4 regions of the Desulfovibrio oxyclinae DSM 11498 genome follow, and region 1 is predicted to be linked to each of the others. Evidence: predicted binding sites of a transcription regulator. Region 1 holds the regulator's gene; each other region holds the start of a gene.
The links. Region 1 encodes sigma-54, which starts transcription at its own class of promoters, with help from an activator protein. Its sites were predicted from a motif close to CTGGCACGGNNNNTGCTT; they were not measured.
Positions count from the first base shown of each region.

Region 2: B149_RS18310 (NifB/NifX family molybdenum-iron cluster-binding protein) is a predicted target of sigma-54. The motif match lies at 4,990-5,007, and genes of this name have one in related genera.
Region 3: B149_RS0105145 (PEP-CTERM sorting domain-containing protein) is a predicted target of sigma-54. The motif match lies at 2,396-2,413, and genes of this name have one in related genera.
Region 4: B149_RS0115535 (Flp family type IVb pilin) is a predicted target of sigma-54. The motif match lies at 2,253-2,270, and genes of this name have one in related genera.

Region 1 is NZ_AQXE01000010.1:99,393-107,239, forward strand. Features, by position in the region: gene rapZ (RNase adapter RapZ) at 1-644, opposite strand, end outside; gene B149_RS0111925 (PTS sugar transporter subunit IIA) at 651-1,100, opposite strand; gene hpf (ribosome hibernation-promoting factor, HPF/YfiA family) at 1,104-1,646, opposite strand; gene rpoN (RNA polymerase factor sigma-54) at 1,686-3,113, opposite strand; gene lptB (LPS export ABC transporter ATP-binding protein) at 3,355-4,080, opposite strand; gene B149_RS0111945 (LptA/OstA family protein) at 4,081-4,923, opposite strand; gene lptC (LPS export ABC transporter periplasmic protein LptC) at 4,925-5,551, opposite strand; gene B149_RS0111955 (KdsC family phosphatase) at 5,553-6,077, opposite strand; gene kdsA (3-deoxy-8-phosphooctulonate synthase) at 6,074-6,880, opposite strand; gene B149_RS0111965 (CTP synthase) at 6,887-7,847, opposite strand, start outside.
Region 2 is NZ_AQXE01000008.1:26,832-34,678, reverse strand. Features, by position in the region: gene B149_RS18320 ((Fe-S)-binding protein) at 1-929, opposite strand, end outside; TPP riboswitch at 1,935-2,039, shown strand; gene thiC (phosphomethylpyrimidine synthase ThiC) at 2,126-3,409, shown strand; gene B149_RS0109740 (sigma-54 interaction domain-containing protein) at 3,559-4,887, shown strand; gene B149_RS18310 (NifB/NifX family molybdenum-iron cluster-binding protein) at 5,018-5,431, shown strand; gene B149_RS0109735 (NifB/NifX family molybdenum-iron cluster-binding protein) at 5,428-5,787, shown strand; gene B149_RS0109730 (iron-sulfur cluster carrier protein MrpORP) at 5,885-7,147, shown strand; gene cobT (nicotinate-nucleotide--dimethylbenzimidazole phosphoribosyltransferase) at 7,326-7,847, opposite strand, start outside.
Region 3 is NZ_AQXE01000003.1:226,585-234,431, forward strand. Features, by position in the region: gene B149_RS0105130 (ABC transporter ATP-binding protein) at 1-533, shown strand, start outside; gene B149_RS0105135 (HlyD family secretion protein) at 530-1,603, shown strand; gene B149_RS0105140 (CAAX prenyl protease-related protein) at 1,626-2,294, shown strand; gene B149_RS0105145 (PEP-CTERM sorting domain-containing protein) at 2,452-3,306, shown strand; gene B149_RS0105150 (ThiF family adenylyltransferase) at 3,592-5,610, opposite strand; gene B149_RS0105155 (N-acyl amino acid synthase FeeM domain-containing protein) at 5,638-6,540, opposite strand; gene B149_RS0105160 (PilZ domain-containing protein) at 6,573-6,932, opposite strand; gene B149_RS17795 (GGDEF domain-containing protein) at 7,265-7,847, shown strand, end outside.
Region 4 is NZ_AQXE01000019.1:1,238-9,084, reverse strand. Features, by position in the region: gene B149_RS0115550 (VWA domain-containing protein) at 1-85, opposite strand, end outside; gene B149_RS0115545 (TadE/TadG family type IV pilus assembly protein) at 15-410, opposite strand; gene B149_RS0115540 (sigma-54-dependent transcriptional regulator) at 652-2,049, shown strand; gene B149_RS0115535 (Flp family type IVb pilin) at 2,340-2,519, shown strand; gene B149_RS0115530 (Flp family type IVb pilin) at 2,552-2,728, shown strand; gene B149_RS0115525 (sigma-54-dependent transcriptional regulator) at 2,912-4,282, opposite strand; gene B149_RS0115520 (ATP-binding protein) at 4,285-6,126, opposite strand; gene B149_RS0115515 (hypothetical protein) at 6,371-6,817, shown strand; gene B149_RS0115510 (SHOCT domain-containing protein) at 6,886-7,149, shown strand; gene B149_RS0115505 (IS256 family transposase) at 7,306-7,847, shown strand, end outside.

The sequences.
Region 1 (7,847 bases):
TCATCCTTGCCGGACCCCGCCTTGAGGTCGGCATCGAAGTAAGGATTGGGCAGAAAGCGCATATCGAACACCAGATCCGCTTCAATCGGCATTCCATACTTGAAACCGAAGGACAACACATGAACACGCATACCGCGGGCGGGTTCCTGTACTGTGGTCCACTTCTCCTGAATGACGCGGCGCAGATCATGCACCGAGTACTGTGTGGAGTCGATGGCCAGCGCAGCCTGCTGGCGGATCGGCGCGAGCAGATCACGTTCCTTTTCCAGAGCCTGTTCCAGGCCGAGGCTGGAACTCTCAAGAGGGTGCGGACGGCGAGTCATGGCGTAACGCGTCACGAGCGTTTCGAGCCGCGCTTCCACGAAAAAGATTTCGACACGGGCACCCATGTTGTCCATGGATTCCAACGCTTCATTCCACTCTTCGAGAAAATCGTCCTGCCGCAGATCGAGTCCAAGCACGAGTCCGCGCTGCCGGGGGTCGTCCTTCTGGCGGAAAAGCTCGGCCAGCTTAGGTGCCATGCTCACCGGCAGTCCGTCCACGCAAAAGAATCCAAGGTCTTCAAAAACCCGGATGGCGGTACTTTTACCCGCGCCCGAAAGACCGGTTACGATGATCACCGTAAAAGCATTGCGTGGAGTCATGGCCTGCTATGCGCTCTTGAGCAGTTTCCAGAGTTCATCCTGCCCTTCCGCTTCCATGAATGCCTTACGGAAGGAATCGTCCTTCAGGAGCCTTGAAATATGCGCAAGAATACGCAGATGCATCCCGGCAACCTGTTCCGGCGCGAGCACGAGAAAGAAAATGTGGCATGGCTTGAAATCGAGCGCCTCGAAATCAAGTCCGTCGCGGCTTCGGCCCGCCACCACCGCAATCTGGTCCAGAGAATCCAGCTTGCCGTGAGGTATGGCCACGCCGTCCCCGATGCCGGTAGTTCCGAGCTCCTCCCGTTCCTTGAGAACGCGCAGAACAAGGTCGGAATCCATTTCCGGGAAGCGTTCCTGCAGTGGAACGACAAGCTCTCCGAGGGCCCCGGCCTTGTCGGCCGAGGCCATGTCGGAGAGAATCAGGTCCTTATCAAGGTAATCACCAAGTTTCATTGATCAGAATCCGGGATCGATGAGGCCGAAGTCTCCGTTGTCGCGCTTGTAGATGACGTTGACGCCCTCGGTTTCGCTATTTCTGAAGACGAGAAACTCATGATCCATGGTGTCGAGCTGCATGGCAGCTTCGTCCACGGACATGGGCTTGGGCACATAGCTGTCCGTCCCCACGATGGTGGGTTCGGCGCGACGGTCATCACCGTAGTTCAGGTAGTTCATGCGAACTTCCCGCTCCTGGCGGACCTTTCTGGTCTTGCCCTTCATCTTCTCACGCTGCTTGCGAAGCTGCGCCTCAAGCTTGTCCAGCACCAGATCAATGGTGGCGTACATGTCCTCTGAGGCTTCGATAGCCGTCAGATGCACGGTGTCCGCATCCAGGATAACGTCCGCCTTGTGACGGAGCTTCTCCACCATGAGGTTCACCTGAAGATCCGCATTGTCGGTGTCCTTGAAGAACTTGCCGAGCTTGGCGAAGCGCTTGTTGGCGTAATCCCGCAGATGCTGAGACGGATCGAAGTTCTTGAAGGTGAAGCTGACATTCATGGTATACCCTCCTGGTTATTGGGTAATGACAAGCCTTTACTAAAAATAGCTCTTGCGCTTGGACGATGATGGAATCCCCATGGCGGACCGGTACTTTGCCACGGTCCTGCGGGCGATGTTCACATCCAAACGCTCCTTGAGTATCTCGCCGATCTTTTCGTCGCTGAGCGGTTTTTTCGGCTCCTCCTCGCTTATGAGTTTTTTTATGAGCGCCTTGACGCTTTCCGACCCGACCTGCGAACCGTCGCCGAGGTCGAGAGCACTGTTGAAAAAGAATTTGAGCTCGAAAATACCGTGCGGAGTGGACACGTACTTGCTCGTGGTGATGCGGCTGACCGTGGACTCATGCATGTTGATGTCCTCGGCCACTTCCTTGAGGATCAGCGGCTTGAGCTTGGTCACGCCCTCCTCGAAGAACTCGCGCTGGAACTTCACAATGCTCTCCATGACCTTGTAGAGCGTGCGCTGACGCTGATACAGACTCTTCATCAGCCACGCGGCGGAGCTCATCTTGTCACGGAAATATTCCTTGTCCAGGTCCGCCCTGCCCTGCACCGTATCGGCGAGGAACTGGTTCATCTGCAGACGCGGCAGACCATCCTCGTTGAGCACGATCACAAAGTCGTCCCCGTAGCTGTATACATACACGTCGGGGCTGACGTAATGCGGCTCCGTACTGGAAAAATTGGCTCCGGGCATAGGGTCGAGCTTCTGAAGCTCTTCAAGGTACCCCTTGAGCTCTTCCAGAGAAATCTTGAACTTGCGGGCCAGCGGCTTGAAGCGGTTCTTTTCGATGTCTTCAAGGTGCTCGGTGACTATCGAAACGAGGATGGGATCGTCGATGCCAAGCATCTCCATCTGGACGAGCAGACATTCCCGCGGCGTACGGGATGCAACTCCCACCGGATCAAGGCGCTGAATGCGCTTGACGACCGACTCGACAAGCTCCCCATCAACACCGGGAATCATCTCGCAAAGCTCTTCCATGCTGGCATGAAGATAGCCGTTGGAGTCGAGATTGCCTATGATAACGTCAGTGATTGCGACTTCCTGATCCGTGAAGTCGGAGAGACGGATCTGCCAGCCGAGGTGCCCTTCAAGGGATGGCTTGGAGGCAAGACGGGCTTCGAACGTCAGGCCCTCTTCAGGGGACTCGTACTCACGAACCTGCGACTGCTTGGACGAGCTTGAGAATTCTCCCATGTAGTTGTCCCAGTCCGCATCGCGCATGACGGATTCATCGGTGCCCTCACCCGCTTCCTTGAGCGTGTCGGACTCCTTTTCGGGCGCCTCCTGAACCGCCTCGTTCTCGGACTCCTCCAGGAACGGGTTTTCAAGAAGCTCCTGCTGAACCGTTTCAACCAGCTCAAGGCGCGACATCTGCAGCAGCTTGATTGCCTGCTGCAACTGTGGCGTCATGACCAGCTGCTGCGTCAGCTTGAGTTGTTGCCTGAGTTCAAGCCCCATACGGTTTCTCTATTCGTGCGGGCGTCCCACCCGGTTCTCGACATAAATTGGTCATTTGATTCGGGCACACAGCCCGAATCTCTTGTGTAAGAGTATGCCACATGCTTTCGGCTACCGCAAGAAAGACCGGATAACCAACCGCAAATGTTGATTTTACATACGCAATACAATGAGCATGAAAAAACTGTACCAACCTTCCGGGCGACTGTAAACGACCAAAGGGTGGAACTCTTGAAAAAAGCTAGAGCGAGAAGTCTTCGCCCAGATAAATCTGGCGGGCCCGAGAGCTCTGGACGATGTCGGCGGGGGTGCCGTCGAGGATGATGGTGCCCTCGTACACGAGGTAGGCACGGTCGCAGATATTCAGGGTCTCCCGGACGTTGTGGTCGGAGATGAGAATACCGATACCCATGCTCTTGAGCACGGAGATGATCTCCTGAATGTCGATGACCGCGATGGGGTCGATGCCGGCGAACGGTTCGTCGAGCAGAATGAAGTCCGGGCTCATGATGAGCGCGCGGGCGATCTCAAGCCTTCTCCGTTCGCCGCCGGAAAGGTACATGGATGCCTGATCGGCCAGCTTGGTAATGGAAAACATATCCATGAGCTCGTCTGCACGCTCGCGCTGCTGGCGAGGCGTCATGTCGGTCTGCTCAAGGATTATCTGGAGGTTCTGGCGAACCGTCAGTTTGCGGAAGATGGAACTTTCCTGCGGCAGATAGCTCACGCCCAGACGGGCCCGTTCGTGCAACGGCAGGTCGGTGATATTTCTGCCGTTGAGATAAACGTCACCGGAGTACGGTTTGACGATCCCGGCCAGCATGTAGAACGTCGTGGTCTTGCCCGCGCCGTTGGGGCCGAGCAGCCCCACGACTTCCTCGCGACCGAGCGACAGCCGGATGCTGTGAACGACTTCCTTGCGACCATAGCGTTTGCTGAGGTCGGAGGCGGAAAGGCCTTTTTCCATCTACTGAATCTCCAGACCGCTGTTGGTGAAAAACTCGGCCTCGACGCGTTTGCCCTTGCCGCCGACCACTTCACTGCGGTTTTCACGAACGTAAAAACGAATCTTCTCGCCGGTGATGCTGTTGGGGCCGTCACGCAGCACAGGCTCCTGCTCCATGACCAGGATACGCGGCTCGACCAGATAGGTCAGCTTGCCGCAGTCACCGGAAGTATTGCCCTTCTCCGCATGAACGTTGCCAGTGGCGACGATGCGGTCAATGCCTTTCACGTCGAAACGCTTATCCCCCGTGACGAAGAAAGCGGAGACCTTGTCCGCAGTGAGCGTGAGTCCTTCGTGCTTGGCAACCACGTTACCCTCGAATGCGACGACCTTACCCTGCTCGTCGTAGGTCATGCGGTCCGCGTTGACCTTGACAGGAACGCCGGTGGGCCCTTGCGGCTTGGGCGGGACATCCTGAATGTCGGATACAACCTGTCCGGCACCTTCGGCCGGTTCGACTTCGGCAGGCGCCTGAGCCTTGCCCTTGTCTGCTGAGGTCTTGCGCGGATCGGGAACCTTATCGAGATACTTTGCGTTGGCGTAGCCGATAGCCTCGGCTTCGGGATAATCGGTGGCGTCAGGTTCAAAGACGGCAACCCAACCGTCCTTGGGATGCGCCACCCGCACGCGATCACCTTTCATGAGGGTCCGCACGTGCTCTGCGCCGGGATTTCTGGCCTCGCGAACGTTCAGATTCGCCGAAGTTTCGCGCAGTTCGCCCAACTCCTGGGCAGAGGTGTCAGTTACGGGGAGCGCCACAAACAGGGCCGCCAACATGAAGTACAGGACTCGATTGAAAAACATATTACTGCTCCGCTTGTTCGTCAGGCTCGGAAGTCCCGTCTGAGCCGACCGCGCTGGTGCTCACGACCGCCTCGACACCGCCGGCCGCCACCATCTGCCGTGAGAGAAGGTCTATCTCGACAGCTGTGGCGTTCACTTCAAGGTCGGGCCGGGCCACGGACACGCCACCTTTGATGACGACCTTGTCGATGGCTCCGACATAATCGAAATTCTTGGCCTGAACCGTAAACATGCCGAAACGTCCGTCCACGTTGTCGTACAGGGTAAGGTTATCGTTCTGCTGGTCCACTTCGCCAGCGTCGGCGCGCACGTACACTTCCTGCCGATCATCACCGAAGTAGGCAGTGAGCTGTGGACGCTCGACAACGACAAGCCCATTGTCCTGATCGTACGCAGCCTTTCGCGCCTGCAGCTTCCAGTCGAGCGCACCTTCGCTCCCCTGCTCCAACAGGATGTCCTCCGCGCTGATTTCCGTACTGGAAACCAGCGGACTGTCCTCAAGCGTCTGCTTTTCGGCGCGCGCGGGCTTTTCGGGTTCGGATTGTGAAACATACTCCTTCACAATGAACCCGAACACGATGCCGCTGAAAAAGATCGCTCCCCAAAGCAGGAGCGGCCGAAGCTTCATGTCACCCCACCCACTTGTTCCACTGTTCGTCGAGCAGGCCCCGGTGCTTGAGGATAAAGGATATGGCCTCCCGCACCGCGCCGTCGCCGCCGCGCTTCGTGGATATCCAGTCGGCCATGTTCAGTATCTCCGGCTGGGCGTTGGGAACGGCCATGGCGAATCCGGCAGCCTTCATCACACCGGCATCCACCCAGTCGTCTCCCATGAAAGCTGCGTTCTGCGCACCAACTCCGACATTCTCACAGATTTCCTCGAAAAGCGGAACCTTGTGATGATTGCCGGGATAATAATGTCGGATGCCGAGTTCCTTGATGCGACGCTCTACCGGCGGCTGATTCAGCCCGGTGATGACCGCCACTTCAAGCCCTGCGGCCTGCGCGATCTTGATACCCAGCCCGTCCTGCACATTGAAGCGCTTCATGCGCATCCCGGACTCGTCGTAGTACAGGCCTCCGTCGGTCAGCACGCCGTCGCAGTCGAGCACCAGAAGTTCCGTTTTGGCGGCCAACTCCTGTGCACGACTCATGAGATGGCCTCCCGCACGGCGAGCAGCTGCTTGACGAGCGGCTCCACACTGTCGAGGTGCAGGCTGTTGGGGCCGTCGCACAGCGCCTTATCCGGATCCGGATGCACTTCCATGAAAACTCCGTCCACGCCTGCGGCAACGGCTGCACGAGCAAGGACGGGCACATATTCACGGTTGCCGCCCGAACTGGCGCCCTGACCGCCCGGCTTCTGAACCGAGTGCGTGGCGTCAAAGACCACAGGAACATCGAACGCATGCATCTCGGGCACGGAACGAAAGTCCACAACAAGGTTGTTGTAGCCGTGCATGGCACCGCGTTCGGTGAGCCAGATTTTCTCATTGCCAGTGGAACGCAGCTTGCCGACCACATTGTCCATGTCCCAGGGAGCAAGGAACTGTCCCTTTTTGACATTGACGATCCGGTCCGTCTCACCGGCTGCCACGAGAAGGTCCGTCTGACGGCACAGGAAGGCGGGCACCTGAATGACGTCCGCCACCTCGGCGACCACGGCGGCCTGCTCGGGCATATGAATATCTGTGACCACAGGCAGTCCGGTGGTTTCCTTGACCTCGGCCAGTATCTCCAACCCGCGCGACATGCCCGGCCCCCGAAAACTCGTCACCGAGGTCCGGTTGGCCTTGTCGAAAGAGCTTTTGAAAATCAGGTTCAGATCAAGTCGCTTCGCCATGTCCGCCAAGTGACGGGCCACGTCGAGCGCCAATTCCCGGCTCTCAAGCGCGCACGGTCCGGCCATGAAAAACAGGCCGGACCGGCAGGATTCGTAAAGCTTGGCGGATTCCATAGGCTCCTAGTCGTCCGACTTGTTTTCCTTCGCGGCCTTGATGAAGTCGCGGAACAGGGGATGCGGACGCATGGGGTTGGACTTGAACTCGGGGTGGAACTGACAGCCGAGGAACCACGGATGATCCGGAATTTCAACGATCTCGACCAACTCACCGTCCGGCGAGGTTCCGGAAAGAACCAGTCCGTTTTCCTTGAGGACTTCGGAGAACTTGTTGTTGAATTCGTAACGATGACGGTGGCGCTCATCGATATTGGCAACGCCGTAGGCCTTGTGCGCGTTGGTGTCCTTGTGCAGCTTGCACGGGTAGGCGCCAAGGCGCATGGTGCCGCCCTTCTCGGAGCTTTCGTCGCGCACTTCGGTCTTTTTGGTGCGGAAGTCGTACCACTCGGTCATCAGGTAGATGACGTTGTTCTGCACGGTCTGATCGAATTCCTCGGAGTTGGCGCTCTCCAGTCCGGCCACGTTGCGCGCGAACTCGATGACGGCGCACTGCATGCCGAGGCAGATGCCGAAGAACGGGACCTTGTTTTCACGTGCGTACTTGATGGAAAGGATCTTTCCTTCCACGCCGCGGGAGCCGAAGCCGCCGGGAACGAGGATGCCGTCAAGATGCTTGAGCTTGCGCTCGTAGTTCTTGGGCGTGATCTTTTCGGAATTGACGTATTCCAGTTCCACCTTCACGTCGTTGGCCACGCCGCCGTGCACAAGGGCTTCATGCAGGGATTTGTAAGCCTCGGTGAGATCCACATACTTCCCGACGACGCCGATGCGAACCGTGCCAGCCGGATTCTGCAGCTTGTCCACCAGTTCTTCCCACGGTTCCAGAACGGCGTTCTTGGCCGGAAGTTTGAGCAGTATGGCAATCTTCTGATCCACTCCTTCCTCATAGAAGGAAAGCGGCACTTCGTAGATATTTTTCACGTCCACGGCACTGAACACGGCGTCGCGGTCCACGTCGCAGAAC
Region 2 (7,847 bases), on a different contig from region 1:
CCCAGAGACTTCCTGACCAGCTGGCAGGGGTCCTGAACGGTGAATTTGACGCCGAGTTCCTTGTTCCAGTCGGAGTTGACCGGGAGTTTTCCTTCACGGATCCACTGTGCATAGTAGCTGATGATGGATTCGAGCTCGAAAGGCACTTCCATGCCGAATTTCTGCAGTCCGGCCCGGACTGCGTAGAATTCGTGGCCTCACTCGGTGTTGAGCCAGCTCTTGACCCCGAGTTCGCTCACCGCGTCCATCTTCTTCTTGACAATGGCTTCCCAGTTCTCGTCCTCCGCTGCAAACAGGCAGTAGTTCTCAGCCGCCCAGCCAACTGTCCCGTAGGTCCAGTCGGCGCCGACGACATTGAGAATCTTCCAAAGAGGAACCATCTCATCCGGCTCGGTGACCGGCTCGCGAGAGTTCTGGTTCAGATAGAAATGAGCACCCTTGCGGTTGATGCTCACCTTCAGGTCCTTGCAGGATTCCTGATCCTCGCAGACCTCTTCAAGCACGTCCTCCACGACGAACTTGAAGTCTTCCGAGCTGGCGCCCATGGCGCTGGCGCCTTCGGTCCTGAGACCCTGGTCGCAGGAACCGACAATGCCTTTGGGCTTGTTTTCGCGATCCTGCGCCGCGCGGGCGTTGTAGACCAGCTGCGGGATGTTGATCTGCATGGGACATGCGTACACGCAACGCGTACACATGGTGCACATCCAGATCCATTTCGAATTAAGAATCTCCTCATCCATACCCAACATGGCCATACGCAGGAATTTCCTGGGGTCCATTTCTTCCAGTCCGGTTGCCGGACAGCCGGAAGAACACAGACCGCACGTAAGGCACATGTTGAGGTTTCCACCTTCCGGCAGAAGCTCCATGACCTTGTCCTTGAACGTGGATTTGACTCCACCTTCAAGAACTATTGCGGGTTCGCCCATACTCCTCACCTCATTGTTAAGGGTTTCCCACTGCATATAAAAGAACGGAATCCGTCCGAAAACACCCCTTCGGGAAAAGGGATGATTCATCCGGAAAACCGACTCGTCGTTCAGTCCACTCCACTGAACTGAACAAACGAATGGATACGTCCTCATACTCAAAAACGGCAAATCCGTAAATAGGCCAAAGATAGAAAAATGCTATCGTGACAACCCCTTGAAACATCAATGCTCATCCATAACCCCAGGCAATGGCAGGTAAAACATGCCGCCTTGAACAGTTCGCGGCATTCTCGAATGACGGCGAAGCGCTAGTGACCCATCAGCTATAAAACCAGCCTGATTGGTGCTTTTTTCTTGAAAAATACTACCTTCCAGAGGTTTTTCGGAGCAGCAGACGGCCAGAATGGTGATGTCGGTTTTTTCGGCCAGAGAGAAGGGCCTTGAGGCGCACCAGTTGCAGGTTTCGGCCTGTTGGCCGACCTTCTTTTTTGCTTGCGCAGAAAAAAGAAGGCAAAAACTGCGCTGTTGGGGGTGAGCCGCCGTTCTCGGCGAGAGGCTCTATGACGCGGTCACTGCTCCGGGTGAAACGTTTGTGGCTAACAAACACCACCCTGACCTGCGTGACCGGTCAAAAGAGCCTCTATGCCTCGATCGGCATTGCTGCGGTACTTGGTTGGCGGGAGTAGCTGCTTTCTTGAGAGTATTGGTGAGCGTGTGCGCCGCGAGAGTCCCTTGAGATGTCGTTTGGTTAATCGAGTTCGTCAGCCAAGACGCACAGACCCCAAAATTTCCGTCAACGGGGTTGCAGCTGGGATGCGAGTTATGCGGTCGCATGAACCCGGCAGCTGCAACCCCGCTGACAACCCAGGGATTCCAAAGGGGGCCCGCCCCTTTGGCGGGGTGCAGGGGCAGCGCCCCTGCCCGCCGGAGGCAAAGGCGGACGCATTCCTCTTCCAATTTGTAAAAAGCATTGATTGGCGAATCAACTCTTGCTAGGTTCTTTTTTGACCGTAGGGGTGCCCTGTTGTGGGCTGAGAGTCGCATGATCGACAACCCTTGGAACCTGACCCGGCTTGTACCGGCGGAGGAAACGGCATTGCGAAGCGCATTCCTTCTGTGTTCCACCTGCGGGTGGAATTTTTTTTGCCTTTTTTCCGCCCATTTCTTTGAACCTGAAGAATTGGGAGTATTTCATGACACAACTGGAGATTGCCCGTTCCGGTAAGGTCTCGGACGCTTTGGCGTTTGTTGCCGAGCGGGAGGGATTGGATGTGGAGGCGCTTCGGCGTTCTATGGCTGCGGGGCGGGTGAGTATTTCGCATAATCCGTTGCATGAGAAGAGTGAGTTACGTGGCGTGGGCGAGGGGTTGAGCGTCAAGGTGAACGCAAACATCGGCGCGAGCCCGGACCATGAGGATCCGGACCAGGAGCTGTTGAAGCTTCGTGCGGCGCTGGATGCAGGTGCTGACGCGGTGATGGACCTTTCCATCGCCGGTGAGCTGGGCAACCTGCGGAGGCAGACGCTGGAACACTGTCCTGTTCCGGTGGGGACGGTTCCCATCTATCAGGCTGCTGCGGACGTGACGGCTCGTGGCGGCGGCATCGTTGACATGACCATCGACGACCTGCTTCGAGTGGTTGAGGATCAGGCTCGCGAAGGTGTGGATTTCATGACGTTGCACACCGGGTTCACGCTGGGTGCTTTGGAGCGCATGAAGAAGGAAGGGCGTATTCTGGACATCGTCAGCCGCGGCGGGTCGTTCCTTGCTTGCTGGATGGTGGCGAACGGGGCGGAGAATCCGTTGTATACGCATTTCGACAGGGTTCTGGAAATCGCTCGTGAGTACGACGTCACCCTGAGTCTGGGCGACGCGTGTCGGCCTGGCTGCCTTGCGGATGCGACGGACCGGACGCAGATTCATGAACTGATCACCCTTGGCGAGCAGACACAACAGGCGTGGGATGCGGGCGTGCAGATCATCATTGAGGGGCCCGGGCATGTACCCATGAACCAGATCCGCGCCAACATGGAGCTTCAGAAACGGCTTTGCCACAATGCTCCCTTCTATGTACTGGGACCGCTGGTCACGGACGTGGCTGCAGGGCGAGACCATGTGGCCTGCGCCATCGGCGGGGCGATTGCCGCGTGGTCCGGCGCTGACTTCCTTTGCTACGTTACGCCGAGCGAGCACCTCGCCCTGCCCGGTCCGGACGATGTGTACGAAGGCGTGGCCGTCACGCGCATCGCTGCCCACGCGGCGGATATAGCGCGCGGCAATGAGCAGGCGGTGCAGCGCGATCGTGAAATGGCCAAGGCCCGTGCGGACATGGACTGGGAAGGCATGTACCGCCTTTGCCTTGATCCGGTCACTGCCCGCAGGATCCGCGACAGCCGCAGCCCCGAGGACGAGGACGTGTGCACCATGTGCGGCAAGTTCTGCGCGGTGAAACAGCTCAAGGAACACCTCGGCTCATAGCCTTCACCCCCGTTTCTCCTGAAACGGTCTTTCATCGGCACTTCGGCAGGGAGTCGTCCACGGACGGCTCCCTGAATTATTCCAGCAAAACGTAAAAAAAGCATATTTCCGCACTTCACATAGGACATTTTAGGGCTTATATCTCGCCCATGCCGTTTCCCAAAGACCTCCCGCTTGAGGACGTATTTTCGTCCATCGCCGACGGCCTCTTCACGGTGGATGCCGACTGGAACATCACCTACTTCAACGAGGCCGCCGAACGCATAACGGGCGTTCCCGCCGCAGAGGCAATGGGCAACAAGTGCTGGGATGTTCTCCACTCAAGCCTCTGCGACGGGGACTGCGCTCTTGAATCGTGCCTTGCTCATGGCGGAAGGATCACCAACAAGTCCATCTTCATCATCCGCCCCGACGGGGAGAAACGGCCGGTTTCCATTTCGGCTGCCCCGCTCCGCAACGCCGAAGGTGAGGTCATCGGCGGGGTTGAGACCTTCCGGGATCTGACGGAGATCCACGCCATCCGGCGTGAAATGCGCGAGTCCTATTCCTTTGAAAGCATCGTGGGCAAGAGCGAAGCGCTGGACCGCATCTTCGGCATCCTGCCGCAGATCGCCAGAAGCGAATCCACCGTGCTGCTGCTTGGCGAATCCGGCACCGGCAAGGAGCTTTTCGCACAGGCCATCCACCAGCTCAGCGGCCGCAAGGAAGGCCCTTTCGTCCCAGTGAACTGCGGCGCACTGCCCGAGACGCTGCTTGAATCCGAACTGTTCGGCTACAAGGCGGGCGCCTTCACGGATGCCCGACGCGACAAGCCCGGCCGTTTCGAGACCGCACGCGGCGGCACCATCTTTCTGGACGAAGTGGGCGACATGCCCGGCAAGCTTCAGGTCAAACTGCTGCGCGTGCTGCAGGAGAAGACCTTCGAACCGCTGGGCGGCGTCACACCGGTAAGCTCCGACGCCCGCGTCATCGCCGCCACCAACCGCGACCTCGACCTGCTGGTCAAGGAGGGAGGATTTCGGCAGGACCTGTTCTACCGGCTGAACGTGGTCACGCTGCGCCTGCCGCCACTTCGGGAGCGCCGCGCGGACATCCCCCTGCTCGCCGACCACTTCGTGAAGCACTTCAACGCGGTGCAGGGCAAAAACGTCGAGGGGCTTTCGGAAGACGTCATGAGCATCCTCATGCGCCACGAGTTTCCCGGGAACGTGCGCGAGCTGGAAAATATCATGGAGTTCGCTTTCATCCTCTGTTCATCCGGCTTCATTCAGGTCGAGCACCTTCCGGAACACCTTCGTCCCGAAGAAAAGACGCCCTCCGGCACCATGCCCATGGGAACGCTTGAGGAGATCAAGTGCATGGCGGTCAAGGCCGCGCTGGAACGGAACGGGGGCAAGCGCATGGTCACATGTCGCGAGCTGGACATTTCAAAGGATACCCTGCGCCGCATGCTCGCCCGTTGCGACAACGCGGACTGACCGGGCGCAGAGTTCGCCCATCCCTGCCCGTCGAGGCATCATTTTCGCCTCATCCCTTTTTGCGAAACCACACAAATACTTAAAATAACGAACATTTAAAACATGGCACAGCCTATGCTCATGCAGCAGCGTGAGTGAAAAGGAAACCAAGCTTCTCTGCCTTGCCTGTTACGGCGACCGGCTCGCGTCGGTCTTTGAAAACGCGCCCGAGTTGCGCCTCTTCACGGCGGAGAACGGTACATATAGCCCCGCAGGCCATTTATCCCTTCCCTCAAAGGACCCAACGGACAGGACATCCGCCATTTTGGCCTGCGGGGTGACGCATCTGCTCTGCGGAGCCATGTGCGGTCGCACCAGAAACCTTCTCGACGCTTCCGGGGTTGACGTCCTCTCCTGGCATAGAGGGAGCGTCGAGGAGGTTCTGGATGCCTTCCGCAACGACACACTGCATAACCTTGCCCTGCCCGGATGCCGCAACAGGCCCGGAACGGCCATGTGCCGGGGCCGCTCCCGAGCGGGCAAAGGAAGGAGGAACCAGTCATGAAGATAGCCATCAGCAGTTCCGGGCCCGGCCTGGAAAGCGCCCTCGACTCCCGCTTCGGCCGCGCGGCCGGATTCGTGGTCTACGACACGGACAGCGGCGTTAACGAGTATGTGGACAACACCCAGAACCTCAATGCGGCTCAGGGCGCCGGCATCCAGTCCGCCCAGAACGTGGCGGACACGGGCGCTCAGGTCGTCATCACCGGCCATGTGGGTCCCAAGGCCTTCCGTGCGCTGGATCACGCGGGCATCAAGATATGCCTCGCCACCGAAGGCTGCGTGGGCGATGCGGTTCAGGCCTTCAACGAAGGCTCCATCAAGCCCGTGGACGGCCCGGACAAGGACGGCCACTGGTAGCCGCACGGCACCTCGACGCGTTGACATCCGCCCACGAATGTCTATGTGAAGAATTCCGAACAGCGTATTCGGAAATACATACCTCAGGAGAACCACAATGAGTGAAGCCTGCAACAGCTGCAGTTCCGCCACCGCTGGCGGCGGCTGCTCCTCCGGCGGATGCGCCGAAGGTCCCGAAGATCTCAAACTCAAGACCACCCTCTCGCGCATCAAGCATAAGATAGTCGTCATGTCCGGCAAAGGCGGCGTGGGCAAATCCACCGTCGCCACCAACATCGCCGTGGCCCTGTCGCTGGCGGGCAAGAAAGTCGGCCTGCTGGACGTTGACGTCCACGGCCCCAGCATTCCCCGCCTGCTTTCGCTCGAAGGGCAGCAGCCCCACATCGGCGATCAGGTCATCGAGCCCATCTCCTGGACCAAGAATCTCTGGGTCATGTCCCTCGGGTTCATGCTGCCCAGCAAGGCTGACGCCGTCATCTGGCGCGGCCCGGTGAAGATCGGCCTGATCAAGCAGTTCGTGCAGGACGTGGCCTGGGGCGACCTCGACTACCTCATCGTGGATTGCCCTCCGGGCACCGGCGACGAGCCGCTCTCCGCCCTGCAGACGCTTGGCCGCGACGCCAACGCCGTCATCGTGACCACCCCGCAGGGCGTGGCCGTGGACGACGTTCGACGTTCCGTGACCTTCGCCCGCCAGGTGGGCAACCCCATCCTCGGACTGGTGGAGAACATGAGCGGATTCGCCTGCCCCGACTGCGGCAGCGTGCACAACATCTTCAATTCCGGCGGCGGCGAGGAACTCTCCAAGGAAATGGGCATCCAGTTCCTCGGGCGCATTCCCCTCGATCCCGAAGTGGGCCGCTCCGCCGACGAAGGATACCCCCTGCTCAAGGTGGACCACGATTCTCCCACCGCGCAGGCAATGAACAGCATCATCAAGCCCATGCTCGACCTGGGCGACAGTCTTCAGGAAAACAGCCAGCTGCCCAAGGTTGAAGAGCTGCGCGACGAGCACGGTCGCATCCGCATCGCCATTCCCGTGGCTGCGGGCAGGCTCGCCCAGCACTTTGGCCATTGCGAGCAGTTCGCCATGGTGGACGTCGATGCTCACACCGGCAGTATCATCTCCACCACCATGGAGACACCGCCCCCGCACGAACCCGGCGTCATCCCGCGCTGGGTGGCCGAACAGAAGGCCAATCTCGTGCTGGCAGGCGGCATGGGCGCCAAGGCGCAGACCCTGTTCACCGATGCCGGAGTGCGCGTCGTCACGGGCTGCCCCGCGGAAAATCCGGATGAACTGGTGAACAAGTTCATGGCCGGAGCACTGGTCACCGGCGACAACGCCTGCGATCACTAGGAGGCCCAGCCTCCGGGCGCCACAGCGGCGCAGGCGGTTGACAATACCGCGGCCCCGGCGGGCCGTGCTACCGACACCTCCTCTCACCCCGGGTCTCCCGACGGAGACCGAGGCTGGACAGAAGAAGGCCCCCGCATCGGACAATGCGGGGGCCTTCGCTGTATCGAATATGTTTCGGCTAGGCTCCGGAATCTACCCCGGCCTCGCTGAACGTTGCCATTTCGTTAAATATGTCGCACGCGGAGCGCAACAGAAAGAGTGCGCAGGCAGCGCCGGTTCCTTCGCCGAGGCGGAAGCCGAGATGCAGCAGCGGTTCCTGCTCCAGCTTGGCGGTGACGGCCTCGTGTCCCGGCTCCGCGGATGCATGACTGACAAAGCAATACTCCGAGACCAGCGGACAGATGGCCCGCGCAGCGCAGTACGCCGCCGTGGATATGAAGCCGTCCACGCACACCACCTGACGGTTGCGGGCCCCACCGAGGATCAACCCGGCCAGCGCGGCAATCTCGAACCCGCCAAGCGCGGCGAGCACGGCCAGCGGATCGCCGGATTCCACGATCTTTCGATTGGCTTCAAGCCCCCTGCGGATGACGTTGATCTTGTTGCGGACACCTTCCCGGTCAAGTCCGGTTCCCGGCCCCGTGATTTCCTCGGGGTCAAAGCCCAGATAGGCGCAGTAAAGGGCGGTGGACGGCGTGGT
Region 3 (7,847 bases), on a different contig from region 1:
CCGACGGCGATGTGGTGGTAGCCGGTCAGTCGGTCACCGGCCTTTCCACAGGCAGCCTCGCCAAAGTGCGGCTCGACAACCTCGGGTTCGTCTTTCAGGAGTACAACCTCTTCCCGACCCTTTCGGTCATCGAGAACGTCATGGTGGCCCTCGACCTGCGGGGCATGAACAGGAAGGACTCCGCCGAGACAGCCATGTCAGCGCTGGAAAACGTAGGCATGGCCGAAAAGGCGCACGTTTATCCCGAAACGCTCAGCGGCGGCCAGAAACAGCGGCTGGCCATCGCCCGCGCACTGGCGGGATCGCCAAAGGTCATCCTCGCAGATGAACCCACCGCAGCGCTTGATTCCGAAAACGGCAGGCTGGTCATGGACCTCATGTCCTCCCTCGCCGACGACGGCACCCGCTCCGTGGTGGTGGTCACGCACGACCAGCGCACCTTCGAGTTCGCCGACCGCATCATCACCATCGAGGACGGCCTGCTCCTGCCGCCGAGGGAAATGAACAACATCCGAAAGTCGAGGAAAACATGAGAGTACTGCTTCTTCTGCTCGCACTCACGGCAGGTCTGGCCGTTGCCGTCCATTATCAGGCACCGGGCTGGCTGGCACGACTGCTGCCGGAGGTGGACAACTCCACCGAGGCCTTTGAGTCCGTGCCGCCCCTTGAAGAATCCTCACCATGGATAGCCGCTTACGGACGGGTAGAGCCAGTTTCCGAGGAACGCGCCCTCGCCTTTGAAATCAGCGGTCTCATCGATTCCGTCTCCGTGAAGGAAGGAGACCCGGTGCGAAAGGGGCAGATTCTGGCCACCCTGCGCAACGAGGATTATCAAGCACAGCTCGCTTCGGCCCGCGCCATTCAGGAAGCACGCAGGGCCACCTACGAGAAGCTGGTCGCAGGCGCACGAAAGGAAGAAAAAAGCGAAGCGTGGGCCGCGGTGGAGCGCGCACGGCTGGTGATGCAGAATGCCCGAGTCGAGATGCAGCGCAGAAGGGAGCTGTTGGAAAAAAATCTCATCGCCAAGGAAGAGGTGGACCGGGCCACCAAGGATTTCCGGGTCGCCCAGAAACAGTATGAAGAGGCGGTTCAGCGCCACCTCATCGCCAAGGACCAATCCCGAAAGGAAGACATCGCCTCGGCCTACGCCGAATTCGACGCGGCCAGAATGCAGGCCCGGGAACGCGAAGCGAACCTCGAAAAGACCCTGCTCCGCTCCCCCATAGACGGCGTGGTGCTGCGAACACATCGCCGCGCCGGGGAAAACGTCTCCATATTCTTCGAAAGTCCCGTACTCACCGTCGGCGACACCACGGAATACAACATCCGCGCCGAGGTGGACGAGAAATTCGCGGCCGGGGTGAAGCTCGGCCAGCCAGCCTTCTTCGTCTCGGACGCCTTCGGCAAGAGGCGTTTCGCAGGAAGCGTCGTGCGCCTCGGCAGGATGACCGGCAAGAAGAAGCTTCCGCTGGATACGCCCGGCGACAAGGCGGATACCGAAGTGCTGGAAGTGATCGTTTCCATGGACGAGGACAGAGAACTCATCACCGGCCTCACCGGGGACGTCTTCATCAAAACGGGACAGTCAGCCAAGAACCGCTAACGAGCAAGCTCAAGGACGCATCATGTCTCCCGCAGCAGTACGAATCATCCCTTTCGCCGTTTACATGGCCTTCATTGCCCTGGCAGAACTGGCCGCTTTTCTTCCCGAAGAGACGCTCGCACCTGACTTTTTCGATACGTTCTATCCACTCCGGGCCGGGCTGACCGGGCTGCTCCTCTGGTTTTTCAGAAAACACTACACCGAAATCCGCTGGAATGAACTCGCCGACGCACGGGTGACCCCGGTCACCATCGCAGTCGGCGTCCTGCTTTGCGGCGCGTGGGTGAATATGGACTGGGCATTTGCCATACAGGGCGAACTCACCCCGTACGATCCCGGAACCACCGGCACGGCAATGGTCCTGATGCTGACTGCCCGTGTCGCGGGTGCGGTGCTGGTGGTTCCCGTCATGGAAGAACTCTTCTGGCGCTCTTTCCTTGCCCGCTATCTCGTAAACAGGGATTTCCCGAAGGTCCGCCCCGGGGCGATCACCATGGTCGCCGTGGTCGCGACCTCCGTCCTCTTCGGGCTGGAGCACAACCTCTGGCTGGCCGGGATACTGGCCGGTCTTGTGTTCACCTTCATATACATGCGCACCGGCAGTCTGGCCCAGACCATCCTTTGCCACGCGATCACGAACGGCGCGCTTGCGGCATACGTACTCGGAACCGGAGACTGGCGTTTCTGGTAGTGTCAAGAGCTTCCGAACATTCTGTCGGGCAAGTTTACAAACAGCCCGAAAGTGCACCGGCCCTCAGCTTTTAAACCATCGAAAACAAACAACAAACAACTTTGGCACACCGGTTGCTTACACAAGAGCAACTTGCAACTTTTTTTGGAGGAATGTCATGAGAATCATCAAGACCCTTACCCTGGCAGTCGTCACCTTGGCCTTTACGGCCAGCCTTGCGGCCGCAGCCCCCATCCTTACCGGCGGCTACAACTACATCAGCTTCGACGGCTTTGAAAACGTTTACGGCCGTACCGCTGAAACCATCACGGATCCGCTGGTTGACGGCGACGTCATCTACGGCGTGCTGCAGGCAGGCAACATCAAGACCGAAACCGGCAGCGTCGTCACCCAGCCCATGGGTTCGGAACTGACCGGCTTCTTCGCCGCTTCGGCACAGTATGTTGATGGCCTGCTGACCCTCAACTCGCTTCAGGCCACCAATGATACGTACAATTACTACACCGTCACCGACGGCGCAGTAACCTGGAACGACGCGGGCCTCGGCAGCATCATGGGCAGCATCTTCAGCGCCGATGAACTGGCCGGCTATTCCGTAATGAAGCTCTTCAGCGACCTTACCGGAGACGTGAACTCTCCCGATCTGGCCACCAGTATCGCCACCCACACCAACGGCGAAGAATGGGCAACCATGGCTCTGACTCCCGGTGACAGCTACTGGTATACCCAGCTCGCTCCTGAAGGCTTCGGAACCAACCTGTACGGCTTCCAGTCCTACGGTCCGGCTCCCTGGGGCAACGCCCTGATCAACGACCCGACCGAAAGCCTCTTTGACTACGACGTGGCCCTCTTCGGCGAAGCCGACATCAGCGCCAACGCCAACCCGCTGATCCCCTGGCTGCTCGACATCGCCGACCCCGCGGTCATCGCGACCCCGGAACCGAGCACCTTCCTGATCCTGGGCCTCGGACTCCTCGGACTCCTCGGCTTCAGAAGGAAGTTCCAGAACTAAATCGGCTAGCCTGATTCCTCACAAAATCAAGGGAGTCTCCGCAAGGAGGCTCCCTTCACTCTTTTCCGAGACTGACAACCCACTGTCGGAAACCGCTACACAGTCTCCCTCTATTCAACGCACCTCGCTTTCTCTGGACAATGAACAACTCTTCGACAACATATTGCCAACCGCAAGAACCTGCCTCAACCATGATGTCCGGAAGCCAAAATCAGCCACATAAGCACAAGAAAAACCGGCTCAAGATGAACCGGTTTGTTGTTATGCGTATTGTTCTACTGGAAGTCAGGTGTGCAGAAAGCTTTCCTCGGGCCGTCTGAGGGTTCCATGCCTGATGGCCGGGCCAAAGCCCACGCGGAAGAACATAACGGGAACCGAGGCCAGAAAGCCGGGAAAGACCTCTTCCACAAGCGGCCACGACCGGGACAGGATATCCTGATGCCTGTTGCTGCCAAAAGAACTCTCTCCTTCAAGCAGCACGCGCAGCCGGAACAGCGCCGGAGCCGCTGCGGGCTGAAACTGTACCCCGTAATGCGCGAAACGAAGCCAGACACGCTGCAAGGCGCGGCCAGCATCCAAAAAATTCTCGGGACTCCGGGCAGCCATGGAAATGAATCCCACACCGCCGGATTTGCGGATTCCCCGGGCGGAATGTGCGGCCACCGCCCGTGATGTGCCCAGCAGGTTGGCCGCACGCATGACGGACCAGCTCTTGGTGGCCCTCAGGAACAATTCGCCGGGCTTCCCAGCCTCCAGGTTCTTCAGAGGAAGACCGTCACGCGTGATGCGCTCTTCCTGCGGAGTGAAACGAATCATGGAGACAAGATGCTCATGCAATGAACGGTTCTCGCTGCGCAGCATGTCCAGCTGCATTACGGATTTCGCAAAGGTCTCTATTCCTTTGCGATCATTGACCCAGCCAAGGCGAAGTCCGGAAAAACCGTTCAACGTCTCTGCGACGGCCTGCCAGACGCCGTCCGAAACGGGTTCGCTGGAATAATCCCTTCGGTTCGTGGTTCGCAGCCAGATGGCGTCGAGAAAGGAGTCGTCCGCGGGCTCATCCGAATGATGCAGATCCATGCCGTACACGCAGTCCGCATCATTGTAGGGGAAATGCTCCAACTCCAGTTTGCGGCCGCAGGCGCGGGCGGCAACGGTCATATTCTCGGCAACGGCCCCGCAGGACATGAGAGACGCGGTCTGGGCGACATTGAAGAAACTATGGTCGGCATCCCTGTCCACGAAAAGATCGATCCGCCCGGGAGTCTTGCGGAACCGCCATGGCTGGACATTGTCGCCAGACGGCGCACGGACCCCGGCGCGGATCAGGTAGTCCAGCACCGTCCCGTCGCCGCTGTCGGGGGGTGGCGAAGCGACGGGACGGTTGCCGGTGGGACGGGGAGATAGCAGAAATTTCTTGAAAGCCCAGAGCTTGGCCTTCTGGAGCGCCCCCCGATTCCCCTTGAAAAGCCTTCCGCGCACCAGTTTACGCTTGTACGCATCGAACTGAAGATAATAGGGAACGGTCTTCACGCCCTTGCGTCCGAGGATGACGCGCATGGCTTCCATGGAGGCCAGAGCCGAACATAGTCCGCAGGCCAGTGCGGATGACGGTCCACGCTCGGCGTCTATATCCACTGCGTTCAGGTCGATATACCCGGCGTGGGTGGCCCGAGGAGAAAGTCCCATGGCAAATTTGAGCAGCCTGTCCCGCACCGGGGTCTCGTCTGAAATATCGAAGTATTCGTCGAACCCCATGCCTCCGGGCATGAAAACCAGCACCGCCGAACTGAACCCCATGGGACCGGCCGTGATAACAGGTATCCCGAGTTCCTGAGCCCGCTTGAAAACCATGCGGCGCACATCGAAAACGAAAAAGTCCAGTCCATCCAGAACGACATCTGCGCCATCGAGAAAATCATCAAGGTTTTGGGTGGTTACCCCTTCAGGGAATGTCCGGAAATCCAGATGAGGATTCACGTCCGTGGCTATCTTCACCATGGTGTCCAGTTTTTCCGAACCGAAGGATGCGGCGCTTGCGCCATACTGGCGGTTGACATTCACCGGGTTGAATTCGTCCATGTCCGCAATGCTGAAAGCTCCCACCCCGCAACGGACCATGGACATGAGATGACTGCCGCCCACGCCACCAAGCCCTGCCACCGCCACGCGCGAGCGCATGAGTCGGTCCAGCTCGTTGGCGTTCACGAGGCCAAGATTCCGGGCAAAGGCCGCCGCATGGAATTCTTCGCGATTCTTCAGCCCGTAGCCGGATATTTTCCGCAGCAATTCTTCACGGTTCACGATCGTCCCCCGACGTTCGGTTCTGCATTAATGCCCGATTTTCCCCTTTCCTCCGATGGCCTGAGGATACAGATACGCAAGGACCTGCAGCTGCTCTTCGTTCAACCCGCTCAGGACATGGGGACGTTGATCCAGAAAATACTGCACGGTGGATTGTTCCAGCGGCTTATCGTTGCCCACTGAATACTTCATGCTCGGATCCATGACCGCGTTCTTCATTTTGACGAAGAAAGACAGAAGGTCCGTGTCGAAGTCGGCATCACCGTATGCGTCGCGCATCCTCTGGTCATACGTGTGCACGTCGGCGTGAAGGGCCACGGCGGGCGCTCCCACTCCGGCATACATCCGCTCTTCCGCCAGTTGGTCGAAAAGGAAAATCTCCTTATAGAACCGGACGTGCTTCGGGTTGACCATGATGCACACGTCATCAAGCTCAACAAGGTGAGCGTAATTGAACAGCGCCTTTGCGAGATATACGACCAGATTGGCGCCCCGGCGACTTTTGGGGGTGGCCAGGGCACCTACTTCGGCAACCTGACGTCCCTTGGCGCGCAAAGCGTCGATCTCAGGCTTGTAGACAGCGTCCATGGGCAGACCGAACACTCGCGTATCCTTGTACAGGCTCATGGTGGATATGACCTTCAGGTAGGTCTTGAAAATGAAAACGGAAGTGGTAGGCAGCAGGCTGTGCACACTGTAGAGCATCCCTGTCGGCTCCGGGTTGGGCACATAACCGGCATCATTATACTCCGTGTAAACGATCCGGAAGGCCTGTTTCAGCTCGTCCAGAGTTTCCCCGATCTTGATACTCGGGCGGTCGATGCTATCAAGGTTGTCCCTGACCAGCGCCGAACGTCTGATCCGGATGGTACGTCGTTGCTCAAGTCCGTTGAACGGCGGCTTCCCGACCTTTCCTTCCTTTGCTGCCATTACCATTGCCACCCACCTGTACTGATCATGTTTCACCCTTCCATATAGTTTGCCAGCATTTCGATCGGCCTTGAGTCGGAGGTGTCGAATCCTCCGCCCATGCTTACGCCGTTGGACACGTTGCTCCATGTCTTTCGGCAGTAGAAGGAGACTGTCTGATAGGTCTCCGGAATGGTGAACACCACTTCAAAATACGATACGCCCGACAGCCTGTCCGCAAACCCCATATCGAGGTTATGAAAGGAAATTCTCATGCCCCCCTTGGAAATATCCTTGATGGTGACCGGCAGACTGTGCACTCCCCTGTCGGGGATATTTACACAGGATACCGCAGGAATTGACACTTCCAACCTTGGATACGCCCGTCTTTCGTCGCCCACTTTGTCCTTCATCTCCCCCTTGTCCCTGAGGTAGCTGAGAACTATTTCTCTTACACAGTCTTCGGGAGGGCGTTTATTCCCCTGTGCGACAGCCTGCAAAGCCTGATATTCCGTAGGGTTCATATCAAAACACACTTTCACGAAGAACCTCCTTTACCCTTGATCCCCTGACCGTCACAGCACCCGGGGATGCGCCAGCCTGCATTGTTGTCTTTTCCCGTATTCCGCCACCGGATTGTCATGGTTATTGCTATTAACATGCCAATAAACAGCAGCGTTTTTTCAAGGGAAAGACTACAAGGACAATCATGCAGATCACCTTTCAGGACATAGCTCTCAAACCAATGCCGAAGACGATCGCGCAGCTCGATCTCAGTAGAATATTTTCGCTTTTCAAGCGGTTTGAGTCCAACCACATTCCCTATCCTACCGCCGGGGGAGACTTTCAGTGCCTGTGCGCATCCCAATTGGCAGCGCTGGCAATCTGCAATGCGCCGCTGGACATTGAGCAGGCCCTCAAGCCTCATGTGAAAAAAGTCCGGCCGGCCGACCTGGTGGAGAGCCATCTCACGGAAGGATCCCAGTTGCCCGAACTGTTCGTGGTGGAAGACGGCCGACGCCCCGTGGGCTGGACAAACCTGAAACGCGTGCTCGTGAACACGCTACTGTGGTCAAGTCCCCGTCTTGATGAAGTTTTCTCGCCCCATAAGGGGGTCATCGTTTCGGAAACGGATTCTGTCTACGAGGCACATCGCAAGCTGCTCATGAACCATGCCGAAAGCGCCATCGTAACCGGTGGCCGTTACGTGCGGGGGATCATATTGGATCGCGACATCAGCAAGCTGGTGCAGGACGGAAGGGACATCTGGAATCTCAAGATTCGCAAGGCCATGCGCGAGGTTCCCGTACTGGGATCGTGGGTGCTGC
Region 4 (7,847 bases), on a different contig from region 1:
CGAGGCGTTCACTGTTAGGGAAGCGGCATTGTCGTGCCCGCTTCGATGACGAGCACGTCTTCGCCGCCGAGCATTTCCAGAGCATCCCGGCCTCCCATTACTGGTTGATATTCATAGCTGGCGAGCACGGTCACCGTGCGCGCGTCCGTATCGGTGGATACGCGGACGTCCACATCCTCCGAGGGCAGATCGGAGACGAGGCTTCGCACCAGTTGCTGCACGTCGGCTCCGGCTTCGCCCTGCATCAGCACCATCCTTGCGCCTTCTCGGCTGGCTTCCACCAGAGACGAATGCGCGTGCATGGCGTTGCTTCCTTCCATGAGCAGGAAAAGAAGAAGCGCCATGAAGGGGAGGATGAGCCCGAGTTCCGCTGCGGCCATTCCGCTTTTGGATGAATGATCTTGTCTCATGTCCATTTTCCTCCGGCGGGAAATCCCGCGTTTGACAGGACATGAGCAACCCGTGTGCCACTCTCCATCAAAAGTGGATTTTTTTTGTGACCAACTTCGGGGGCCCTACGTATACGGTGTATATGCGGCCTCTCGATCCGAAAACACTTTCGGCCGAGGGCTGATTTGGTCGTAACTTTTGATCCATTTTTTGTGGATTGCACCGGCCCGTCATGGTAGAAAAGGGAAACCGGGTGAGCAAATGGCTGAACGAATACTTGTAGTGGATGACGATCGCGCCTTCCGAGGCATGTTGGTGGAAGCGCTTGATGAGCTGGGCTTCACCGTGGAGCAGGCTGAGACCGCCGAGGAAGGCATCACACGTGCCGAAAAAGGCGGGCTGGACCTGATTCTCCATGATGTGAAGCTCCCGGGTATGTCCGGTCTTGAGGCGTTGCCCAAGCTCAGGGCCGTGGCGCCGGAAACGGACGTGATCGTCATAACGGGTCACGGCACCCGCGATACCGGTGTGCAGGCCATGAGCCACGGCGCTTACGACTATTTCAACAAACCCTTTCAGATAAAGGAAATGGAGGTGGTGATCCGGCGGGCGCTGGAGAAGCGCAGCCTTCAGGCCGAACTGAAGGCACTCAAGCGAAACCTCAAGGGTTCTGGACCGCTGGATAAGATCATCGGCGACAGTCCTGCCATGCAGGAAGTGAAGGAGCGGCTGGCACGGGTGGCCGAGTTGGACTGCGACGTGCTGGTGCTCGGTGAAACGGGTACCGGTAAGGAGCTGATTTCAGACACCATCCACGCCATGAGTTCTCGGGCGGGTGGCCCGTTCGTGAAGCTCAACTGTGCGGCAATTCCTGAAAGCCTGCTGGAAAGCGAACTCTTCGGCCATGAGAAGGGCGCGTTCACCGGTGCAACAACCTCCCGGCCCGGCAAGTTCGAGCAGGCCGAGGGCGGCTGCATCCTGCTGGATGAAATTGGTGATATGCCCCTGCACCTGCAGCCGAAACTGCTGCGGGCCGTGGAGCAGAAGCAGGTGGAGCGCGTGGGCGGCACCAAGTCCATCAGCTTCGACGTGCGCATCATCGCCGCCACCAACCAGGAGCTGGAACAGCGCGTGGATGCGGGAGAATTTCGCAGCGATCTCTATTACAGGCTCAACGTGGCCTCCATCCATCTGCCACCGCTCAGGGAGCGCAGGGAAGACATTCCACGGCTGGTGGAACACTTTATCCAGCAGGCCAACGTCAAGCTCGGCACCGACGTTCGCAGCGCGGACAAGATGGCAATGCGCAAAATGTACGAATACAGCTGGCCGGGCAACATCCGGCAGTTTGCCAACGCCATCGAGCGCGCGGCGATATTCAGCAAGGGCGGGGTGATACACGCATCCGAACTGGAACTTGCCTTTTCCAGAACGCCGGGCGGCGACGCGCCGGAGCAGGCACCGGGGGCCGGCTTTGAAGAGATGAAAATGCCACTGCGCGAAGCCATCAATTCCTTTGAACGCAGGCTGATCACCAATGCCCTGTCCAGAACCCGTGGAGTCCAGACCGAGGCCGCGACACTCCTTGGCATCACTCCGAAAAACCTCTGGAACAAACTGCGCAAGCACCACATCGACGCAGCCGCATTTTCAACGTAGTCCATTTTTTGTGGACCGATAACGACCCGGTATTCTGAGGATTGTTCCTCGGAGTGCCGGGATTTTCTATTTTGATGAGTCTACAAAAAATAGATTAATGGGGCCCCGATTTAAAACGGTGGCAGGTACGAAGAATTTCAATATCACAAATATTTCCTTTGGAAGTAGTGGGTTGCGTCAAAGTTAGGAGGATTTCCCGGTTTGTGGCACGCGGGTTGCTCAATGGTGGGCAAGTTCGATGCGGCGTGCAAACGCCATGGAAGTATCTTCATGAAACAAGGAGAAGAAAAATGAAGACCCTCATGACCCTCATCCGTAGCGAAGAAGGCGCAACCGCGCTGGAGTACGGTCTGATCGCCGCGTTGATCGCAGCAGGCATCGTGACCGCCGTTTCTACACTCGGAACCACGGTGTCCAACACATTTACCAACATCGCCAACAGCATGACCGGAGCTGCGGCAGGCAGCTAGGCTGCGGTCATCCAAGCCAACGGGAGTCTTCAATGCAGATGCTCAGGACTTTAATCCGCAACGAAGAAGGCGCTACCGCGCTGGAATACGGCCTGATCGCCGCCCTGATCGCGGCGGGCATCGTCACCGCCGTGTCCACCCTCGGCAGTACCGTGTCCGATACCTTCACCTCCATCGCCAACAGCATGACCGGCGCGGCCGGCAGCTAGGGCGGGGAAAACCTTCAACGACAAGGAGCAAAATAATGCAAATCATCAAGAACCTCATTCATAATGAAGAAGGCGCCACCGCACTCGAATAGGGGTCACTCCATAGAAAGGAAAAAAACGCACGCTAAGAAAAGCGAACCAGGGTTGCTAGGCATTCTAGAAAAGTAGGACGACCAGCGTTCACTATTTTTTGATGAGAATTTCGTACTTCTTAATTTTGTTATCCAAGGTTGTTCTTGTAACACCCAAGAGTTTTGCTGCCTCGCTTTTGTTGCCTCCCGTCTGAGCAAGGGTTTCTTCAATGGCGACCTTTTCTATCTCCTGCAAGGATTTACCGCCAAGACTTTGCGGACTATCACTTGCGCCGCAAACACTCTCAAAATGCTGAGTGAGTGCTGGGGGTAGGTCTTTTTCAGACACATATTCTCCAGGGGTCAGGATAACAGCTCGCTCGACGGCGTTCTCCAATTCACGGACATTGCCCGGCCAATCATATTTCACCAAAACGTCCATCGCCATTGGGGTAAATCCTTTCAACTGCTTCCTGTTGAACTCGGAAAAACGTTTTATGAAGAAGGCAGCCAACAATGGCACATCATCTCCACGATCCCTTAAAGACGGAATCCAAAGATTCACAACATTCAGCCTGTAGTATAGGTCTTCCCTGAAATTCCCTTTCTCGACTTCGTCCTTCAAATCCCTGTTGGTTGCCGCGATTATTCGGACATCAACGTTAAAGACCTTGTCACTACCAACTCGTTGAATCTCCCGTTCCTGAATAGCTCTCAGCAACTTGGCCTGCATGGGCATCGGTATTTCACCGACCTCATCCAAAAAGATGGACCCTCCATTGGCCTGCATGAAACGGCCATCCCTTTTCTTGTCCGCTCCTGTAAACGCCCCCTTTTCGTGTCCAAAGAGTTCGGACTCCAAGAGCGTGTCCGTCAAAGCTGCACAATTAACTGTTACAAGCGGTGCTTTTTTTCGGTTGCTGTTTGCGTGGATCGCTTTGGCAAACAGCTCCTTCCCGGTGCCGCTCTCACCGGAGATCAGAATCGTCGCTTCGGTCGAGGCGACAGTTTTCACCATACCGACAAGCTCTTTCATTGGCTTACTATTGCCAATGATATTCGTCAGACTGGAGTTTTCCGATATTCTTTCCTTGAGGGATTCGTTCTCCTTGATAAGCGTCATGTGGTCCAGTGAACGCTCCAAAGTCATCTTAAGTTCCTCGAAATTAAGCGGCTTTGTAAGGTAATCGTAAGCGCCTAACTTCATCGCCTCTACTGCGGTATCAACAGAGGTGTATGCAGTCATGATCACAACCGGTATTGCAGGATTGTACTCTTTGATACGACTCAGGGCTTCAATACCGCCTACCTTGGCCATGCGAACATCCATCAGCACTGCGTCAAAGGGGGTCTCCATCACCTTTTCAATTGCGTCCGCACCATCTTCAACTCCCTCAACGGAATATCCCCACCCCTTGAGCATTGTTTCAAGCATTGAGAGGTGCGCCTTGTCGTCGTCGACAATCAAAATCAAAGCACTCATACCTATACCGCTCCTTCGCTCTTCGTCGGGATTGAAATAGAAAAAGTCGTACCGTTTGGTCCTGTATGCTCAACTTGCACTTCGCCGGAATGCGCTTCGATGATCTTGCTGACGATAGCGAGTCCCAATCCTGTACCTGTTTGCTTTGTGGTGAAGTATGGATCGAAAACACGCGAAGCTTCCCCTTCAGGAAGGCCAGTCCCTGTATCCGACACCTTCAATAAGATAGCCCCTTCTTGTCTACTAACGTCGACATCAAGCTTTCCTCCCTCCGGCATAGCCTGAATCGCGTTGACATATAGATTGATCATGGCTTGTGTCATCCGATCAGGATCAAGAGGAATCGATCCGACTTCCGCTGAAATATCGAGAGAAACAGACACCCCTGCATTATCGGCTTCCTGCTTGACCAGTCGCATTGAGCTTTCAAGAAGTGTAACGACTTCTGTCTCTCGCAGTTTGATATCCGCAGGGCGGGCCATTTCGAGCAGTTCGGATATAACCCTGTTCAACCTGTCAACTTCCGATGTCATGACCTCTGCGGCTTTGCGGTTGTCGCTCCCTTCATCAAACAAGGAACCGAAATACGTTGCATACCCCTTGATGGAACTCAGTGGATTTCGCACCTCATGGGCAACTCCAGCGGCAAGATGGCCGATGGCTGCCATCCTATCGGCTTTGCGGACTTCATCTTGAAGCTCCTTGACCTGACTCAGGTCACGGATCATGAATAATTGGCCAACATAAGCCCCATCATTCGTGATGATGTCGGTGACAACTGTTGTAACGGGAAGCTTCCGGTTACTACTCTGTATTAACTCCATCTCCTTCTCTACAACCGGGTTCTCCTTGCTCACTGAGGATCGAAGCTCCCAAAGTTGCTTCGGCAAAACAGTATCGGCCAGCTGTCCCACTATCTGCTCAGTTTCCTTGGAGTCATATTCCAACAAATTCAGGGCAATCTCGTTGACATAGGTGATTCGTCCATGCGGGTCACATACAACAAGACCTTCCGGTATGTTCGCCACCATTTCTTCGGTGAGGGCTTGAGAGCCTTGCAGCATTTTTTTGGAACGCATGTGACTTTGCATCCAGAATAAAGACACTACCCCGCCAAGTCCCAGAAGAAGCAATATCCCCGACATGGTGAGAGTTAATGATATGTCCTCAGCGATCGCCTCCTCAAAAGGAGCCACGTCCATACCTATAAAAATGGCTGGGCGTTCAGCAGGGTCCAAAATCCTGTCTTGCTTGAGTCCACTCATCCACCCTGGCTGGCACCAATCATCACTCTTTTCACCTGATCGCCTGCCCATCATTCGCTGCATCATGTCTCGTCTTCTTTGCTGCATGGGAGAGGACGGGATCGATTGGGAGCGTTGCCCCAAAGCAGGGAGAAATCGCTCATATACTTCAAATGACTTGGGGTGATTGGACTCAGTCACGACACGCCACTGGATATCATTGGTGACATTCAAATTCGCCATTGCTTTTTTGGAAATAAACTGCTGTCCGATTTCAACATCGTTACTATGCGCCAATATTTCTCCTGAGGAGTCAACAACAGCAATGTAGAGAATGTCGGGTTGGGTGGCGATTTCTTGCATCAGCACCTGTAAATTGGGCCCCTCGCCCAACATCCCCATCATCCCGGTCCGTGTTCCAGCTTCGAAGGCTTTGATTAAGGCAGAGCCTTTTTCACTGAGCACACGGCTCATATATTGTTTTTCGCGGTTGTAATTCATGAACGCCAAAACGAGCACCACGATGACGAGGATGAGGCTCATTCCGATAACGGCCCAAGGTGAAATACTACCTAAAAAATTGTTGAGTTTGTTTTTCATTATCATGCTTCCTTTGCTAGCCGGGGGCAGGTTGTCTAAATTTTAGACGCTCTTTGTCATTCATGTGTACGCTTTTTGAGCAATGCAGCCAAGTAACCCTAACAGAATCAAAGCCAATAATTCTCGTTTTAAAAATTTAATCCTTATTATTCAGATACTTGTATGAGCAATGAAAAACTTGGCATCGGTCTTGCCTTAACCAATGCAAAGCTTGTTCACAAAACACTCAAAAGGAGAACTTATCATGAAGAAGAACATTATCACTTTGGCACTGGTTATGGCTGTTGGTTTGGCATTCGCCGCATCCGATGCAATGGCATGGGGTTACGGCTGCGGTGGGTATGGCGGCTATGGCTACAACGCTCAATCCTATAATACCAACAACAAGGCGTATCAGGACTTCCTGAACTCCACCGCCAAGCTGAGGGCAGAGATTGATGCAGACCGCGCTGAACTGGCTGCCGTCATGGCAAGCCCTGAACCGGATGCCAAGAAGGCTCGCAGTCTGACCGAGCAAATCAATGCGAAGATCGTCAAGCTGAATGAAGTGGCTGCTGCTCAGAATCTTCCCACCTACGGCATGATGGGCCCGGGTATGGGACGCGGCATGATGGGCCCGGGTATGGGACGCGGCATGATGGGCTACAATAGTTACGACAACGGCTATGGTTACAACTGCCCTTGGTGGTAGGCCCAACTATACTACGCGAGGGGGAGACCAATCCCCCTCGTCTTTCATATTCATAAGGAGATCATATCATGTGGAGTTGCAATTTCGGATTCTTTAATGGAGGCGGCCCCGGTTGGTTCATGGGTGGAGGCATGTTCGGATTCATCTGGATGATCCTTCTCTTGATGGCAGCAGTTTATATTGCCATTAAGTTCTTTCAGGCTTTTACCTCTCGTCGAAGCGGCAAGGCTGACAGGGATGACTCTTTGAACCTTATCAAGACCAAGTATGCCAAGGGTGAAATTTCTGAGGATGAATTTGAACGCATGAAGGCAGTGTTAATAAGGCAATAAAACATAATGAATAAATTGATGAAGCTTATGGCTTATAGGTGTGAGGCGGGTTGTGTCCGTATAGTGCTGTAAATTCTGAGGGGCTTAATTGAAAAGGCCACCGCTCTCCGCTACGTCCCTTGGTGACCAAACCAAAACGTAGAAGGAGGAGAAGCGATGGCCGACTTTGAGGTTAAGCTGAGTCAGGACCAGGTTGCAAGCCTGCTTTCTCGGGATGACGGCTTCCAGCAGCTGCTGGAAGCCGTCTTGAACCAAGTACTTGAGGCCCAGATGACAGAGCATATCGGAGCTCAGGCATACGAACGCAACGAGGGCCGTAAAGCGTACCGGAACGGGCACCGAGTCCGGAAGCTCTACACCCGGGTCGGTCCTTTGAACCTGCTGGTTCCACAGTCCAGAGATGGGCAGTTCTCCACGGAGATGTTCCGTCGCTATCAGCGTAGCGAGCAGGCCTTTGTTCTGGCTCTCATGGAGATGTACCTCAACGGTGTCTCTACCAGAAAGGTAACCTCGATCACTGAGGAGCTGTGCGGGGCCAGCTTTTCCAAGTCCACGGTCAGCCAGCTGTGCACGGAGTTGGAGGCCCGAGTCGGGGCGTGGAATGACCGGCCTCTGCATGACAAGCGTTACCCCTTCCTGGTCATGGACGCTGTGGTGATCAAGGTGCGTCGAGACGAAGCGGTGCGATCGACCAGCGC